DNA from 3 places in the Algoriphagus sp. 4150 genome. Region 2 is predicted to be linked to each of the others. Evidence: riboswitches for the same ligand, from Rfam matches in the RefSeq annotation. Region 2 holds a riboswitch; each other region holds the start of a gene.
The links. Region 2 has a riboswitch for S-adenosylmethionine ahead of J2X69_RS09500 (homocysteine S-methyltransferase family protein). Riboswitches for the same ligand answer to the same signal wherever they lie in the genome.
Positions count from the first base shown of each region.

Region 1 (4,397 bases), on a different contig from region 2:
AAAAAGAAAGATATTCTGGAGATCAAGGGATATCTGGGAGAGTCCTGGGTAAGCAGAACGATAGAGTGGAATAGAGTAAAAAAGTAAGACAGTTGCCCGCCTTACTTTTTATAGATTAATTCTCTAGTGCTTTTGCTGTAAGTAAAACGACTTCAGAATATAGGATAATTGCTCAAATTCGATCAGAAATGCATCATGCCCGGCTGTAGAGGTAATTTCCTTATAAGTTCCTCTTTTCACATGTTGACTGATAAACCGTGATTCTTCAGGTAGAAAAAGTAAATCAGAATCTACACCGATAGACAGTACATTTGCTTCGATTTTCCCCAGAGTGTCGGCTAATCCACCTCTGTTCCGTCCTAAATCATGGGAATCCATAGTCTTACTCAGTGTCCAATAGGAGAGCGCATTAAAGCGTTTGGCTAGCTTTTGTCCCTGATATCTCAGATAAGATGCCGCACGGTAATCATCTGTTTTATTCTCCAAATCAGATTGCTTAATTGCCAAGTCAAGCGGATGCCTGTAAGTCAGCATAGCTATAGCCCGGGCTGTTTCCAATCCTTTTTTTCCTGCGGTTTCATTGCATTCTCCCCAGGTACAGTCAGACTCTATCGCCATCCGTTGCGTTTCATTGAAACCAATCACCCATGGTCTCGTCTTGGAAGTTGATGCCAAAATGATCGCGTTCCTTAGCTTATCACCCAAGAGATAGGCCCACTCCAAGCCGACCTGACCTCCTAAAGACCCGCCGATAAGCGTATGGATAGTTTCTATGTTCAAATGAATCCTCAAGCGCTCCAATGCCTCAGCGAGATCTCGTGTAGTCATTTGGGGAAAATCGTAATAATACGGCTTGCCGGTGACGGGATTTTCGCTGAATGGTTGCGTAGAACCGTAGCAAGATCCCAAAAGATTGGCACAGATGATAAAATGATCAGCAGGGTCAAAGAATTTGTCTTCCCCGATCAGACCATTCCACCACTCTGAAGCATTCGAATCTCCTGTAAGCGCATGGATAACCCAGATCACATTGGATTTGTCAGAATTGAGTTGGCCATAGGTAGTATAGCCAAGGTCAAATTCCGGGAGAATTTCTCCTGATTCCAGATGTAAAGGCAAACTAGAATGAAATATTTCCTGGGTCATGGTAATCGAAGCGTACTGACTTTTAAGATTCATTTGGTAAGGTTAGATTTTATCGAAAGCTTGTTGCAGATCCGACTTGATATCTTCAATGTGTTCTATGCCGCAAGAGATTCGCAACAGGGTAGGAGTGACTCCCGCGGCTAGTTGCTCTGCATCTGATAATTGCTGGTGGGTAGTCGCTGCAGGCTGGATGATCAATGTTTTGGCATCACCCACATTGGCCAGATGGGAAATTAGTTCAAGGTTATTGATCAAGGCAGAAGCTTGCTCTTTGTCACCCTTCAGCTCAAAACTCAACACTCCGCCAAAGCCGTTTTTCAGATATTTTTTGGCCAATTCGTGATAAGGAGAAGACTCCAGTCCAGGATAATTTACTTTCTGTACGGAAGGATGAGCTTCCAGCCATTGCGCCAGAGCTAGTGTGTTTTCAACTGTTTTCTGAACCCGAAGCGAGAGTGTTTCTATCCCCTGAAGTAAGAGAAATGAGTTGAATGGACTGATCGCAGGCCCGAAATCGCGAAGGCCTTCTACTCTTGCACGGATTGCGAAAGCGATGTTGGGAAGTCCCAATGGGTTGTTTTCTCCAAATACCTCCCAGAAATTCAAGCCGTGATATCCTTCTGAAGGCTCAGAGAATTGCTTGAATTTTCCGTTGCCCCAGTTGAAATTTCCGCCATCTACTATAATTCCTCCGATGGAGGTGCCATGTCCACCTATCCATTTGGTGGCGGAGGAGGTTACAATATTTGCTCCATGGGCAATAGGTCGGCATAAATATCCTCCGGCTCCGAAGGTATTGTCTACCACCAGCGGGATATCATGCTTCTTAGCGACTGCTGCAATAGCTTCGAAATCAGGAATATTAAACTCCGGATTTCCGATGGTCTCCAGATAGATTGCTTTGGTTTTGCCATCAATCAACTCTTCAAACTCAGCAGGAGATTTTCCTTTGGCAAATCTGGCATCGATACCAATCCTTTTGAATGAGACTTTGAATTGATTGAAGGTTCCTCCATATAGAAAAGGGCTGGAGACGAAATTATCACCCGCTTCCATGATGTTGTTTAATGCCAGAAACTGGGCTGCCTGTCCTGAGCTCGTAGCCACGGCTGCCACACCGCCTTCCAGCGCTGCTATTCTTTTCTCGAACACGTCCGTAGTCGGGTTCATGATGCGGGTATATATATTCCCAAATTCTTTTAGGCCAAATAGGTTGGCTCCATGCTCCGCCGAATTGAATACATAGGAGGTGGTTTGATAAATAGGTACTGCGCGTGAGTTTGTAGAGGAATCAGGTTCCTGTCCTGCGTGTACTTGAAGAGTGTCGAAGTGAAGATTTTTTGACATGATTTTTTGGATTTATGGTTTGAAAAGTAGTAAGCATTCGAAAGCCCATTAGGAATTGCTCCGAAATGGGCATAAATGAAATCAACACATGAATAAAGCGCAATGCTCTACTGCGGATGATGATGAAATAGGGTGAATTGTGTGATATCCTGAGTGCATTTTACATTGAACTTATAGTCCCAAAAGAGAATATCTCTCTTGGCAGGAATTGGCACCTTGGACTTTCCAGGTTGCCAGAGGGTCTATGAGCCTGTCTCTCGCCTCTTCTTTATAAATCCGAGCACTTAAAAAGTGAAAGGATGCTGCAAATAAAAGGTCAGCGAATGGAAAATCAAAATTATTTTCACCCGCTGACCAAAAAACTTGAATTATTTATCCAATTCATCCATTTCAAACCTGAAAATAGGATTAATGGCCTCAAAATCGGATTCAATGTTCACCAATTCTTTTACCAAGCCGTCTTTCAATCCGTAAGCCCAGCCATGGATTTTTGGTGCAGACCGATCTCTCCAAGCTTTCTGGATAATTGAGGTTTTGATCAGATCTTGGCACTGCTCTATCACATTGTATTCTACTAGAGCGTTTACTTTATCTTCATGGGTTTCTATAGCATCAATCTCTTTCTGGTAGAGCTTGTATACTTCTTTGATATTCAGAAGCCATTTGTTGATGATACCGAAGCTTTTATTTCCAAGTGCGGCTTCTATTCCACCACAGCCATAATGACCGCAGACGATGATATGTTCTACCTTCAGCACAGCTACTGCATATTCCAACACACTGAGTAAATTAAGATCAGTATGCACGACCATGTTTGCGATATTTCGATGCACGAATATTTCTCCGGGGTCAGTTCCTGTTATCTGATTTGCAGGAACTCTACTGTCTGAACAGCCAATCCACAGAAATTTAGGGCTTTGTTGTTTTGCCAATCTTCCAAAAAAGTTTTCATCGATCTGCTTTTGGTCATCAGACCAGGCTTTGTTTTGAATTAATAGTTTCTCGTAAGGGCTCATAAGTTTTCGTAAATTTTGTGCTTAAATCCTTCTACTGTAACACGGATATTTCTATCCGAACAGGAAGCTATAAAGTCATTTAAAACTTCCTGAATGTCATGATCTATAAATTGTGCTTTTTGGGCATTGATAATCACTTTGCTATCGGAAGGGATTTTCGATAGATTCTTCATTAATAAGGCTTTGTTGAGGAAGGAAACATCCTTATGAAGCTGGATGAGGTAGTTTCCATTCATTTCGGTAAGTGTCACTGCCCGGACAAAATTTGTTTTAATCACAAAGAATAACCCGAAGACCATCCCAATGCCTATTCCTATCAAAAGATCTGTAAATAAAATCGCTACGACTGTTACAATAAAGGGAATAAACTGATCCCAACCATTATTGTACATGTTGACGAAAAGTGATGGTTTGGCCAATTTATAACCAACCACAAACAATACAGCCGCAAGGCAACTTAGAGGAATTAGATTTAGGATGTTGGGAATGCTCAACACCAAAATCATCAATAAAATACCATGGAAAATAGCTGACATCTTGGTTCTGGAACCCGAAGCTATATTTGCTGAACTTCTTACGATCACCGCCGTGATAGGCAGTCCACCGATCAATCCTGAAACTGTATTTCCCACACCCTGCGCAAACAGTTCTTTGCTGGGTGGTGTAGTTCTTTTTTGCGGATCAAGTTTGTCTGCTGCATCGATACTTAACAAAGTCTCCAAACTGCCAATGATGGCAATCGTAGCTGCTACTATCCAAAATGTGCTTTCTCCTATCATGGAGAAATCCGGGAAAGTCACTAGATCCCCCAGCTGTCCAAAATTGTCCAATACAGGAATACTTACGAGATGGTCTCCGCCCAGTTGCCATTCAGGCTTCCATATACCA
Region 1 is NZ_JAVDWS010000001.1:751,968-756,364, forward strand. It holds gene J2X69_RS03210 (DUF2147 domain-containing protein) at 1-87, shown strand, start outside; gene metX (homoserine O-acetyltransferase) at 124-1,179, opposite strand; gene J2X69_RS03220 (O-acetylhomoserine aminocarboxypropyltransferase/cysteine synthase) at 1,189-2,493, opposite strand; SAM riboswitch class I at 2,662-2,770, opposite strand; gene J2X69_RS03225 (carbonic anhydrase) at 2,862-3,509, opposite strand; gene J2X69_RS03230 (SulP family inorganic anion transporter) at 3,506-4,397, opposite strand, start outside.
Region 1: another riboswitch for S-adenosylmethionine. It lies ahead of J2X69_RS03220 (O-acetylhomoserine aminocarboxypropyltransferase/cysteine synthase); the one in region 2 lies ahead of J2X69_RS09500 (homocysteine S-methyltransferase family protein).

Region 2 (4,397 bases):
CCATCCCCGTGGCGACCGGGAAAATATTGGGGTCAAAAATGATATCCTGGGGATTAAACTTCACTTGATCCACAAGGATCCTATAGCTCCTCCCACAGATTTCCACTCTTCTATCATAAGTATCGGCCTGTCCATACTCATCGAAAGCCATCACCACCACTGCCGCACCGAATTTTTTCACCGTTTTGGCTTGTTGGATAAATTCTTCTTCCCCGTTTTTCAGGGAAATAGAATTGACAATGCCTTTTCCCTGGACGCACTTCAATCCCGCCACGATAATCTTCCATTTGGAACTATCGATCATGATCGGGATTCTTGAGATCTCCGGTTCTGAAGCAATCAGATTTAGGAATTTGACCATGGCAAATTCCCCATCAAGCATGCCTTCGTCCATACAGACATCCAGTACTTGGGCTCCTCCACGTACCTGATCCAAGGCCACTTCCAGTGCCTCATCATAGTTCCCGTTCAATATCAACCGGGCAAATTTCTTCGAGCCGGTAATATTCGTCCGTTCGCCTATATTGACAAAATTGATTTCGGGTGTAAAAACCAGCGGCTCTAAGCCGGATAGTTTCATGTAATTATTTCTTGCCATCTTCTCAGTCCAACGTTTCCTCTAATTCTTCTTGTAATTTTCTAGGCTGAAAACCTGCAGCCATCTGTGCCAAAGCTGAAATATGCTCAGGAGTGCTGCCGCAGCAACCTCCCAAAATATTCAGCATTCCTTCTTTCAAAAAGTCCCTTATCTGATCCGCCATTTCACCGGCTCCCTGATCATATTGTCCAAATTCATTTGGCAAGCCGGCATTCGGATAAGCACTCACATAGAACGGCGATTCCTGCGCCAGTACTTTCAAATAGGGCCTCAATTCCTTTGCTCCCAACGCACAATTCAATCCAACCGATAGCAGCGGAACATGCGATATGGAAATCAAAAACGCTTCTGTAGTCTGCCCCGAAAGGGTACGTCCGGAAGCATCGGTAATAGTACCGGAAACCATGATCGGTACACCTCCGTCTTTCGGATCCAACGGAATATCTCTTTCTTCAAACACATCCTGTATCGCATATAGAGCTGCTTTGGCATTTAATGTGTCAAAAATCGTCTCTACCAATATGATATCTGCTCCACCATCCAACAACCCCCGAACTTGCTCTGCATAGGCTTCTGCCAGTTGATCAAAAGTGATTGCACGATATCCGGGGTCATTTACATCCGGTGACAGTGAAGCTGTTCTATTGGTCGGGCCTATAGCTCCTGCCACGAAGCGGGGTTTATCCGGATTCTTGGCGGTATATTCGTCTGCTACCTCTCGGGCGAGCTTTGCGGATTCTAAATTGATGGCGTATGCCAAATGTGAAAGCTCATAATCCGCCTGGGCAATAGTGGTGGCAGAAAATGTGTTGGTTTCTATAATATCTGCTCCAGCCTTGAAATATTCAGCATGGATATCCCTGATTATTTGCGGTTTGCTTAGAGACAATAGATCATTGTTTCCCTTAAGGGATTTGGGATGTGATGCGAGCTCAGGAGTTCGAAAATCCTCCTCAGTCAAGGTATATCGTTGAATCATGGTTCCCATGGCTCCATCGAGTATCAAAATTCGCTGAGAAAGTTGTTGAAGCAGGGATTCCGTTCTGTTTTGCATACTGTTTTTTGTTAATCAAAAAGCTTGTCGAGCAAAACACGGATAGAAGTACAGCGTACTAGTCCGCTCATCTGTTCCCGATAAATCGGGATGGGAGTTAGCACCTTAATTCTAGGTTGCTAAGACGTCGTTGGGCCCTTCCCTCGGTCTTTCTCGATAAGCAACCCAAAGTTAATAGCATTTTGATAATAAAACAGGAGAATCACTAAAAAGGCCCCACTAAAAACAGAATAACATTGTGAAAAGAGCAAAATTACGGTCTTACTCCTACTCCGAAACTCAAATATGGTCCTGCCATAAAACTTGACATACTTAAATTGCCCAGTCTATAATTTGCCAAAGGAATCTCATAACCTGCCGAGGCAGTAAATACCAAGTCAAACATTTTACGCTTGGTCATCGGAATCCCGTATTCTGCAAAGACCTCAGGCTTCAGCATCAACCCACTATTTCTCAAATACCCGTCAAACTCCCTTTGCTCGAATAGTTCAGGAAAATCAGGCTTATCCTTTGTCATAAGTGTATAGCGAATATTACCGTAACCTAGCCCTGCCAATGCTCCCACACCAAAATTTCTGTATTCAATCAAATTATATCCTACATTTCCATAAACCCTCAAACTGTTCAGGGAATGTTCCTTCTCGCTGTTTGCATTACCATTCAAGGCAAGGTTGTAGAGTTCTGCTCCATACAGCATACGCTCGGTGTCGCCCAAAATCCGCAAGCCCCAGTTAGACGGAGTACCATTCAAAGGGTTTAGACCCGCTTCTTTCAACTTGGAATTGAATTCTTTGGCATTGGTGAAATGGATACCTCTAATTATCGAGATACCGATACTTGCGTCCTTGTAAAAGAAATTCCTATCAGGGAGCGTAATCCCAGCCCCTACCCGTATAAATGCTCCGCTTTGGGCATTGTCAAAGGAGATTCCGTGCATATTCCACTTGCCTTCCAGAGGACTGAAGGAATAACCCATTTTGGTTATGATCTGTAGCGCTTCCCGTCTTCCGGGTAAGTCAAAATCGTAGCTGAGCTGAAAACCGATTTCTGTCAGGAAATTCCCGTAATGTAAAGTCCCCTTTTGGATATCTTTTTCTCTAAGTACATATCCCTCCTCCGGTTTGGCCAAAAATGCGTCCAAATCCCTAGTACGCTCTGTGGGCAACATTTGAAAATTAAGGAAACCAACACCAATGGACATGTAGTGGATTAATTGAAATCTTGACTCTTCGGTAAATGCGTAGCCCACATTTAACAATGCTCTTGAAGTCCTGTAATTCATTGAAAAATCATCGAACTCACTTACCCCCCCTCTATTGTGTAGCACATCCATTCCAACTACGAAATCATTGATTCTAGCCTGATAGCCCAGTCCTATTGTCTGATACTTATTTCTCAAACCTGACAAGCCCCTATCTTCCAACATTTGGTTGAACTGATTAAGACGCCCCCCTGAAGTACCCGCCACCGCATAGAAAGTAGAGCGTTTTGTCATCAACTGCTGCGCCTGGGCATCAACAAAACAGAAAAAAACAAATAGCAATAGTAAGAATCTATTAAAAAGGGGCATTGAATAGTGGATTTGTATTAAGCTGGGCAGACTTAGACCTGATAGGCAAAATTAATGCTAAACCTGTATTAACTGATATCTTTCGAATTAAGATATTCTGTTAATTTCCCAATAAGTGCCTCGGGTGTGAATGGCTTTTCCACAAAATCATTAATGCCAATTTGATCCATCTCATTCTTGATCTCATGATAAGAACTGGCAGAAAAAATTAAAATGGGAATTTCTCTTTTGTGCGGATCTTTGTTCGAGCGTATATATTTTGCCACTGTAAAACCATCGAACACCGGCATTTGGATATCTATAAGCACTACATCAAACTCACCACGCTCAAACTCGTCAATTGCCTCTTGCCCGTCTGAGGCGATCACAAGGTTTCTTACGTGCCATTTTTTCAGGATTTTTTTTATCAGGATTTGATTTACCAAATTATCCTCAGCCACCAAAATCGATGCATCTTGCAAAAAATTCATCTTGCATCCAAGGTGATGAGTATGGGTATAAAAGTCTTCTTCCAAACTAATACAGTGTTTCAATGTAAAATCAAAAAAGGCCCAACTTTCGGGGTTCGGTCACCTAATTTTTGCACAGTGAAGTTCTATTAATCTTTTTACAATTGCTAATCCTAGTTCAGTTCCATACTTTTTAAGTATCACGTTCTTAGTGAAACACATTCCCTGCAGCAATTTGATGGATTGAAAGAAAATAATACAAATTTTCCCCACAAATCTTTTTCCATATATATTCGTGAATTCCGAAAACAACTCACATTCTAAATCTAATTAAATCGACACGATGATAGTAACTACCACCAACTCACTTGATGGCTACAGTGTAGAGCAATACCTGGGAATTGTATCAGGTGAAACCATTATTGGAGCCAATTTATTCAAGGATTTCTTGGCAAGCATTACCGACATAGTCGGCGGACGGTCTTCTTCCTATGAGCGTGTACTAAGAGAGGCAAAAGCCACAGCCATGACAGAGATGGAAATGCAAGCTCGGGCTTTCGGTGCAAATGCGATACTCGGCATCGACCTGGACTACGAAACTATCCGTGATGGAATGCTGATGGTCACCGCAAGCGGAACTGCAGTAAAAGTACTAAAAACTTAAAACGAGGTCCTGAACCTTCAGGACTTCTTTAATTGCACCAAGACTTTTTCAACGGTAGTCTT
Region 2 is NZ_JAVDWS010000005.1:148,066-152,462, reverse strand. It holds gene metH (methionine synthase) at 1-598, opposite strand, end outside; gene J2X69_RS09500 (homocysteine S-methyltransferase family protein) at 603-1,652, opposite strand; SAM riboswitch class I at 1,717-1,815, opposite strand; gene J2X69_RS09495 (hypothetical protein) at 1,906-3,222, opposite strand; gene J2X69_RS09490 (response regulator) at 3,291-3,692, opposite strand; gene J2X69_RS09485 (YbjQ family protein) at 4,015-4,335, shown strand; gene J2X69_RS09480 ((2Fe-2S) ferredoxin domain-containing protein) at 4,353-4,397, opposite strand, start outside.

Region 3 (4,397 bases), on a different contig from region 2:
AAGCCCCGATTCCGCAAATCCTAGTCAAAGAATACATGAGTACCGGCTTGATTACTTTCAAACCTGATGATACCATCGATCAGGTGATGGAGGTGCTCACTAAGCGAAAAATCTCCGGGGCACCGGTGATAGATGCTTCAGGTGCGTTGATAGGTATTATTTCGGAAGTGGATTGCCTCAAAGAAATCATTAAAGGGAAATATACCAACACACCGAAATTCCCGGCAAAAGTAAGCGAACATATGTCTACTGATGTACTCACACTTTCTCCTGATTTATCAATATTCGATGCTGCATCCCAATTTTTGGAGCATAAAATCCGAAGATTTCCAGTGATGAAAGATGGAGTCCTGTTGGGACAGATTAGTCTGAGTGATATAATTCGGGCCTTTCCTACCTTGAGACAAACCACTTGGTAGAAAAAATAGTTAGCAGAAGCGTAAATGCCCCTAAAAGAGGAGAATCTCGAAGGGGCATTTTTAATTTAACTGCAATGCGTACCGCGTTTCACGGAGAGAACTCATTGATTTGCGGTTCAAGCCTGCCTATCGGACAGACAGTTTTCGGACTTGGACCTAATTGAGTGCATTGCAGTCTCCAGACTGCAATTAGAGAAAGTACAATTCTTCGACTTCAGGGTGGCACATTGCTGATCCCTGAGATTACTTTTCTGCAACTGATCACGGCGACCGGACAACTGACTGCTTTTCTTTGTTCTTATTTTGAGCTTTCTATAGCTCTTTCTACATCCAGAATAATGTCTTCATAGTGTTCCAAGCCCACGGATAGTCGTACCAGTCCATCCGAAATCCCAACCTGAGCTCTTTCGTCAACAGAAAGTTTGCTGTGCGTAGTGGAGGCAGGATGCGTGACAATACTTCTGCTGTCACCAAGGTTTGCTGTGATGGAAATCATCTGAAGCTGGTCGATGAAGCGTTGGGCACGCTGAACTCCGCCTTTCAGGTCTAAGGTGATTATCCCGCCCCCCTGACTCATTTGTTTTTTGGCAATTTCGTATTGGGGATGGGATTTTAGGAACGGGTATTTTACTGCAAGTAACTCAGAATTACCTTCGAAATACTCGGCTACTTTCAGCGCATTGCTACAGTGCCTATCCATCCTTACACCAAGGGTTTCCATGCTTTTAGCAAGTATCCATGCATTGAATGGAGATATGGCAGGCCCTGTGTGTCTCGCAAAAAACTGCACTTCCTGCATCAAGTCAGCTTTGCCCAAAATCAGTCCGCCTAACACCCGTCCTTGTCCGTCGATGTATTTGGTAGCACTGTGGGTCACAATATGAGCCCCCCATTTAGCAGGCTGTTGTAGATAAGGTGAGGCGAAGCAATTATCCACTACCAGAATCAGGTTGTGAGCTGCCGCAAATTTACCCGCCCATTCCAGATCGATTATTTCCAGGCCCGGATTGGAAGGAGTTTCGATGAAAAGCATTTTGGTGTTTGGCTGTACGAGCTTTTCCCAGTTCAAATAATCAGAAATGTCCCCGTAGGTAGAACTAATGCCCCACTTGGGAAATAATCGGGTCAAGAGCTGATGCGTAGATCCGAAAAGTGATCTGGCAGCAAGCACATGGTCTCCTTGCTGGAGAAGTGCGGCTATGCTTCCAAACATTGCGGCCATTCCTGATGCAGTGGCAAATCCATCTTCAGTGCCTTCTGCAGCACAGACTTTTTCTATCAGGTCACTGGAATTTGGGTTGGCATACCGGGAGTAGATATTGCCTTCTATTTCATCGGCAAAAGTAGCTCTGGCTTCTTCTGCCGAATCGAAGGTAAAGCTGGATGTAAGGTAGATCGGAGCAGAGTGCTCTCTTTGGCTGGATTTGGAAGGGGAGATCCGTACAGAATTCGTTTCGAAGTGCTTACTCATTTATTGATCAGTTTAGATTTTGACAAGACTAATCAAGCAGATTTGAGAAAATCAAACCAAATGCAGAAACGAACTAAAAGGGATTATTTGTGAAGTAAGCCAATCTATAGTTCCCGCGTAGGGTAGGATTTGGCACCGTTCTCCGTTTCGGGATGGTTGCCAGAGGGTCATAGAGCCTAATCTCTCGCCTCTTCTTTATAAATCAGTTGCCTGAAGTGATGCAAAGAAAGATCGATATTTGGGGAATTCCAAATCTTATTTCATGTGTTTGTGTTTTTTTTAAAAGGCCACACCTGCCTTGCCGGTAGGCAGGCTCGATTTCATCAATCGTTGAATTGATTCATGGTGCGCTCTATGCCAATTGCACAAAAACTGAGTGTCATTTCTATTGCTTTATCCATTATGGTGGGGATTTCGGCAAATTCCTGCTGTGTGAAGTTTCCCAAAACAAAATCGACTTGTCTACCTTTGGGGAAGTCATCGCCTATGCCCATTCTCAGTCTTGGGTAATTCTGACCACCGGTGAGCTCTTCTATGTTTTTCAGCCCGTTGTGACCGGCTGCACTTCCTTTGGGTTTCATACGGAGTTTGCCAAAAGGAATGGCCACATCATCCACGATCACCAGCGTGTTCTCTTTGGTTATCTGAAGTTCTTTCATCCAGTAATTCATTGCTTTACCACTTAGGTTCATATAAGTCGTAGGCTTAATCATATGGATTGTTCGGCCTTTGTGCTTGAATTCTGTTTTGAATGCAAGACGGTCGCTCTTCCATGTGCAGTCCTTTGCATCAGCAAGCCTGTCCACCGTCAAAAATCCGATGTTGTGTCTGGTCAGTTCGTATTCAGGGCCAATATTACCTAGGCCAATGATTAGGTGTTTCATGTGTTTATGTTTTGTCTTTCAAAGGCCACATGGAATCTCGCACGGTTTATAATCATCCCACTGTGCGTCGCCTTCGACATGCTCGATTTCATCTGTTTATATTTTGTTTTAAGAGGTCAGATGGAATGCCCTAGATAATCATCCCCCTGTGTGAGAAGACTTTCTCATGGGCATTTCATCTGTCTATAATTTGATTTTTAATGGCCAGATAGCCTGTCCCGAACTCGATTCGGGGAAGAATCTCGCATGGCTTACAATCGTCTCAGTAAGTGACTTTTGAGTCGTACTCGATTTCATTTTACAATAGCTATATGGCTTTAAAATAAAAAATCCTGCCCATAATGGGCAGGATTTTGAATGAATAGGGAAAGAAATTATTCTTCTCCGCCTTTTTTACCTCTAAGTGCTCTTGGAACACCAATAGTCACGATAGAAACGTTTGGACTGGTAAGTACTTCAAATCCTTCTACGGACACATCTTCAACTTTGAATGATTTGCCCAAGTCAAGCTCAGAAATATCAACTGTAATAAAGTCAGGGAAATCTTTTGCAAGACCTTTTACTTTCAATACTCTAGTTTTCAATTCCAATTTACCACCTTTTGCAATACCAGGAGAGCTACCTACAACTTTCACGGGAATTTCAAACTTGATAGGCTTGTCTTCTGCATACGCTACAAAGTCAGCGTGAAGAAGTGTTTCACTTACCGGGTGAAACTGTGCGTCCTTCAATACTGCTTTGATGATAGTTCCTTCAAGGTTCAGCTGAACTAAGTGAACCTCCGGAGTATAGATCAAGTCTCTGAAAAGGATGATTGGAGAGTAGAAATGAATCTGCTCTTTGATACCAGGTCCGTAAACCACACAGGGAACATTACCTGATTCTCTCAATTCAGAAAGACTGGCACTGTCGAGATTTGCTCTTTTAAACCCTATAACCTCTAGTGTTTTCATATTATGTATTTGTATTAAAATTGGTTCTTAGATGAACAAAGAACTGATAGAAGTATTTCCTGTCACGGCATGAATAGCCTTTGCGAATAGGTCAGCGACTGTCAATACTTTGATTTTGGATGATTGTTGCCGTAGAGTGATGGTATCAGTGATAACCAATTCTTCCAAGACTGAGTTTTCGATGTTTTCGTAAGCTTTTCCGGAGAGTACGCCATGTGTAGCTATCGCTCTTACTGAAGTAGCTCCTTTTTCCAGGACGATTTGTGCGGCTTTGCATAGTGTGCCTGCGGTGTCCACCAAATCGTCCACGAGAATTACATCCTTACCCTCTACATCTCCGATTACTTGCATTGAAGCAATCTCGTTGGCTCTTTTTCTGTGCTTATCACAGACGACCATTTCTACTTCAAAATGCTTGGCGTAAGCCCTGGCTCTTGCTACTCCTCCTACATCAGGTGATGCAAAAATCATATTCGGAAGTCTCAGCGAATTCAAATAGGGCACAAAAATAGCTGATCCATTCAAATGATCCAAAGGTATGTCGAAAAAACCTTGGATTTGTCCGGCATGAAGATCACATGTCATGATTCGATCCGCTCCCGCAGAGGTGATCATATTGGCAATTGCCTTAGCTGCGATGGATACTCTTGGCCTATCTTTCCTGTCTTGC
Region 3 is NZ_JAVDWS010000003.1:224,826-229,222, reverse strand. It holds gene J2X69_RS07205 (CBS domain-containing protein) at 1-419, shown strand, start outside; gene J2X69_RS07200 (PLP-dependent transferase) at 718-1,890, opposite strand; SAM riboswitch class I at 1,992-2,094, opposite strand; gene pth (aminoacyl-tRNA hydrolase) at 2,214-2,774, opposite strand; gene J2X69_RS07190 (50S ribosomal protein L25/general stress protein Ctc) at 3,149-3,727, opposite strand; gene J2X69_RS07185 (ribose-phosphate pyrophosphokinase) at 3,755-4,397, opposite strand, start outside.
Region 3: another riboswitch for S-adenosylmethionine. It lies ahead of J2X69_RS07200 (PLP-dependent transferase); the one in region 2 lies ahead of J2X69_RS09500 (homocysteine S-methyltransferase family protein).